One region of the Alkalihalobacillus pseudalcaliphilus genome, then DNA from elsewhere that is predicted to be linked to it. Evidence: predicted binding sites of a transcription regulator. Region 1 holds the regulator's gene; the other holds the start of a gene.
What was found. The regulator LexA, encoded in region 1, represses DNA repair genes until DNA is damaged. The targets are predictions, from matches to a motif close to CGAACATATGTTCG.
Positions count from the first base shown of each region.

Region 1 (2,423 bases):
ATTCTTTGCGGAGCTTCTGCTGTTCTAACTGTTCTTCTTTCGATAACCCCGTTGTCTTTGATCTTTTTGATAACTCATTTATACGATTAATCTTGTCTTTCGATAGCATATCATCCACTCACTTTCTTATACAAAACATCCCCATTAAACCTTTAATGAGTGTAGCATGTTTAATTTCATTGATGCAAGCATTAGCGTTCACCTGATCATAAACTATCGAAAAAGAAAATACATACACGTATTTATTCAGATTGTCTCTCTTTTATATATTGTTGATATCTACGGTGCACGGTTGCTTTTGATACATCAAAACCAAACCCTCTTAAAGTCGCTGCAATATCATGAAACGTTAATTCAAGTTGGCGTAAACGAACAATTTCCTCAATCGGTACTTCTTTTTTGGTTCTCCCCCCCGCTTCTTGATTTTTAATATTTCTTTGTGGGTTAAATCCTTTTTGAACGGCTTTTTTCATTCCTCTACTTATCTTCAAATTATGTAGTTTCCGTTGATATTCTTCAACAATAGCCACGATATCTAACACCATATGATCGGCATCTGATAATTCTAATTCTCCATTATGTTGAAATGTGTAAATAGATGTATTATATTTTCTTAACTCATGTAAGATAGCCATCTTGGCATGACCTCTGCCAATCCGTGTATCATCCTGAACTAATACTTGATGAACAGTCTCTTCTTTACATTCTTCTAACATATCTAAAAGTCCAGGACGATCAATGGAATAACCACTTTCAATCTCTTCATATACTTGAACGATCGACCAGCCTAAACGATTTGCATAATCGGTCAGTTCTTCTCTTTGTCTTTTTAGCGAGGTTTGTTGACTTTGTTTATCTGTACTAACTCGACAATATAAAACGACATTAATTTTCTCCATCTTCCTCTAATTCCACCTTTTGATGATTAACAGTAAATTGCGACTTCTGCTCTTCTCTTTTTTCAAATTCAGCATTTGATACAACTCTATCAATTTCCTCTGAAGATTCTATTACTATTTCATGTTTCTCTAATTCATCATTAGTCAATAGTAAAGTAAAGCACATAAACATTAAAGTCAAAAAACCTGTACAAACAATCGCCCACTCTTGCCCTGATAATCTTTTCATCCGAAACACCTCATTTATAGAATGTACGTTCGCTTTTATCATAAATGAGAACAACTGTTTGTGTCAACCGTTTTTTAGAACTTATGTTTGCATTACATATGTTCGCATGGTACAATTTAGTTACGAAGGAAATATAAGCGAGGTGACAGCTCATGACAAAACTATCAAAAAGGCAACAAGAAATACTAGATTATATTAAAGTTGAAGTACGAAAAAAAGGATATCCACCTTCAGTTAGAGAGATAGGCGAAGCAGTTGGACTAGCTTCAAGTTCCACCGTCCATGGGCATTTATCTCGATTGGAAAAGAAAGGGTTTATCCGTAGAGACCCTACTAAACCTAGAGCGATTGAAGTATTAACTTTGGATGATACGATGGTGGAAGCCAATCAAGTGGAAAGAAAAGCAAATTATATTCCGATTATCGGGAAAGTCACAGCAGGTCTTCCTATTACAGCCGTTGAAAATGTTGAAGGTTATTTGCCTTTACCTGAGCATTTAGCAGCTAATGAAAATACGTATGTACTCGTCATTGAAGGAGATAGTATGATTGAGGCTGGTATTTTTAATGGAGATATGGTTATTGTGAGACAGCAACAAACCGCCAATAATGGCGATATCATTGTGGCGATGACAGAAGATGAAGAAGCAACCGTAAAACGTTTTTTTAAAGAACAAGACTATATTCGTCTACAGCCAGAGAATGCGACCATGGATCCTATCCTATTAAAAAATGTTTCCATTCTCGGGAAAGTAATTGGTGTGTTCCGCACGATCCATTAATTTGTTTTTTATGAGAAAAAGCCTTTGGAACCCAAAGGCTTTTTCTTTTAGTTCATCGCTATACGTCTTCTGTTATATTGAAACATGATAACAGAGATTATGAATAATAATACCCCAAGCAATAGCCATTGATAATGAGAAGTGGCTGTATGTGGTAACGTCTTTTTATTATTGTCACCTGTTCCTCCTGTTCCTCCCCCATCAACTTCATCATCTTGATTTTGTTCACGATCTTTTTCCTTATTATGATCATTCCCGTTTTTCTCCTCTTCATCCAGTTGTTCCTTGTCACCTTCTAAAACTGTAAAAATAGAGAAGTGGTTTGTCGTTGCTGTAACACGCTCACTATCAACGCTACTTGATGGAAGAACATCCCACTGTTGTTTCTTTTCATTCCAATGATAAACAGCTAGATTCTCACTATTTGTAACGGCATCAGCAACGTAGGTGAATGATAATGTAATAGGTACGTCAAAAGTTTTGACTAGGTCTTTTCCTTCTTTAATTATTAAC
Region 1 is NZ_JAQQWS010000001.1:137,654-140,076, reverse strand. Features, by position in the region: gene PQ479_RS00685 (DUF896 domain-containing protein) at 1-109, opposite strand, end outside; gene PQ479_RS00680 (YneB family resolvase-like protein) at 243-890, opposite strand; gene PQ479_RS00675 (hypothetical protein) at 886-1,128, opposite strand; gene lexA (transcriptional repressor LexA) at 1,281-1,910, shown strand; gene PQ479_RS00665 (DUF6359 domain-containing protein) at 1,958-2,423, opposite strand, start outside.

Region 2 (2,423 bases), on a different contig from region 1:
CATACAAGAGTCTATAGTAGAAAAGCAGATTTTTTACTACCATTTTGGCCAAGCCTACTAGCAGGTATTTGTATATCGATCGTGGCTTTTGGTTTAGGTGTGGTTGTCAATATTCCTATTCTCATTTTAATGGTTGGTCTATACGCTCTGGCAATTTTGACGACAAATTTTCGCTGGGTTAGTCCTGTAACGATTCTTGGATTTACGACCGTAATCTTAATGGTTGGACCGCTTATACAGGGGCAAAACAGTTTTTCAGACTTATTTCAATCGATCGCTGATACATCGATTTCAGCTTTATTTACATTACTGCTTGTATTTTTAATAGCAGAGGCTTTTCTGATCATAAAGAATGGCAGCAAACATACATCGCCAAGATTAGTTAAAAGTAAACGGGGAAAATGGATTGGTGTACATAAACAAAAAAGACTTTGGATTGTCCCAGTCGTATTATTTATACCAGAAGGTTTACTACCAACATTTGAATTTTGGCCTGTCTTTACAACGGGTGAACTTTCCTTACAACCCGTGTTTGTCCCATTCCTTGTCGGCTTTCAGCATATCGTTAAATCAGCATTACCTGAATGGGCGATTAAACGAATCGGTAAGAAATTATTGATTCTTGCTCTCTTAGCAATCCCATTTGCTGTAGTCGGATATTTTTATCCTATTGTTGCTGTGGTGGCAGCGGTCATCATCTTTGCCCTTCGAGAATGGATGATGTTAAGTGAAAAGAATAACGAGGAAAAGTTAAGTAAATACTTTACGGAATTAAAAGAAGGATGCAAAATATTGGGTGTATTACCAAATAGTCCAGCTGATAAAATGGAATTAAAGGTTGGTGAGACCATTGCAAAAGTAAATGGTCGAATGGTACAAAATCAGGATGAGTTTTATCATGCCCTACAAGTTAATTCTGCCTTTTGTAAGTTAGAGGTTTTAGATTACGCTGGAGAAGTACGGTTTGCTCAAGGTGCCATCTATGTCGGTGAACACCATCAATTAGGCGTTTTATTAGTGAAAACAGAACAAGCTTTACAAAACTCAGTCATTTAAAAAGTGACTGAGCTTTTTTTTGCCGTAAAAGTGTGTGAATGGAGCCATCATTGTTTGAGGAATGGGAAATAGGGAAAAAATAAGTAAAGGAAAAAATAACAACATACGTTCGTTAAAACTAGTAGATGAATGGTAATTTATGATATACTATGAGTAAGATCGTTTGTTCGTAGAGGAGGGAATCATTTGAGTCGTACATTTGAATTAGTCAGTCAATACAAGCCTAGTGGAGATCAGCCTGAGGCAATAAAAGAAATTGTTGCGGGTATTCATAGAGGTGATAAGCATCAAACGTTACTCGGGGCGACAGGAACGGGAAAAACGTTCACGATGTCGAATGTAATCAAAGAAGTAAACAAACCCACATTAGTGATGGCTCATAATAAAACATTAGCAGGTCAACTATATAGTGAGTTTAAGGAATTTTTTCCTAATAATGCGGTTGAATATTTTGTTAGTTATTATGATTATTATCAACCTGAAGCCTATGTTCCTTCCTCAGACACATATATAGAAAAGGATGCTAGTATTAATGATGAAATCGATAAGCTTCGGCATGCTGCCACTAGTGCATTGCTCGAACGTGAGGATGTTATCATTATTGCCAGTGTGTCTTGTATATATGGTTTAGGGTCGCCAGAGGAATATCGTGAAATGGTCGTATCGTTGCGAGCAGGACAAGAAATTGAACGGAATCAGTTGTTGAGAGATTTGGTTGATATTCAATATAATCGTAATGATTTAAACTTTGTTCGTGGAACTTTTCGTGTACGAGGAGATGTTGTCGAGATTTTTCCAGCATCACGGGATGAACAATGTATTCGTGTTGAGTTTTTTGGTGATGAAATCGATCGAATTACAGAAGTGGATGCTTTAACAGGCGAAATAAAAGGTGAACGAGACCATGTAGCCATTTTTCCAGCTTCCCACTTCGTCACACGTGAAGAAAAAATGAAAAAAGCGATTGTTAATATAGAGAAAGAGCTGGAAGAACGTTTAAAAGAGATGCATGAGCAAGGCAAGCTTTTAGAAGCTCAAAGGTTGGAACAGCGAACCCGTTATGATATTGAAATGATGGCAGAAATGGGTTTTTGTTCGGGCATTGAGAATTATTCGAGACATTTAACACTGAGAGAAGCTGGGGTTACCCCTTATACATTGTTAGACTTCTTCCCTGAGGACTTTTTATTAATTATGGATGAGTCACATGTATCGGTTCCACAAGTGCGAGGTATGTATAACGGTGATAGGGCTCGTAAAGAGGTACTTGTTAATCATGGTTTCCGATTACCGTCGGCATTAGATAATCGTCCGCTCAGGTTTGAAGAGTTTGAAAAGAAAATGAACCAGGTTGTCTATGTATCCGC
Region 2 is NZ_JAQQWS010000014.1:48,878-51,300, reverse strand. Features, by position in the region: gene PQ479_RS19155 (PDZ domain-containing protein) at 1-1,056, shown strand, start outside; gene uvrB (excinuclease ABC subunit UvrB) at 1,243-2,423, shown strand, end outside.
Region 2: uvrB (excinuclease ABC subunit UvrB) is a predicted target of LexA. The motif match lies at 1,155-1,168, and genes of this name have one in related genera.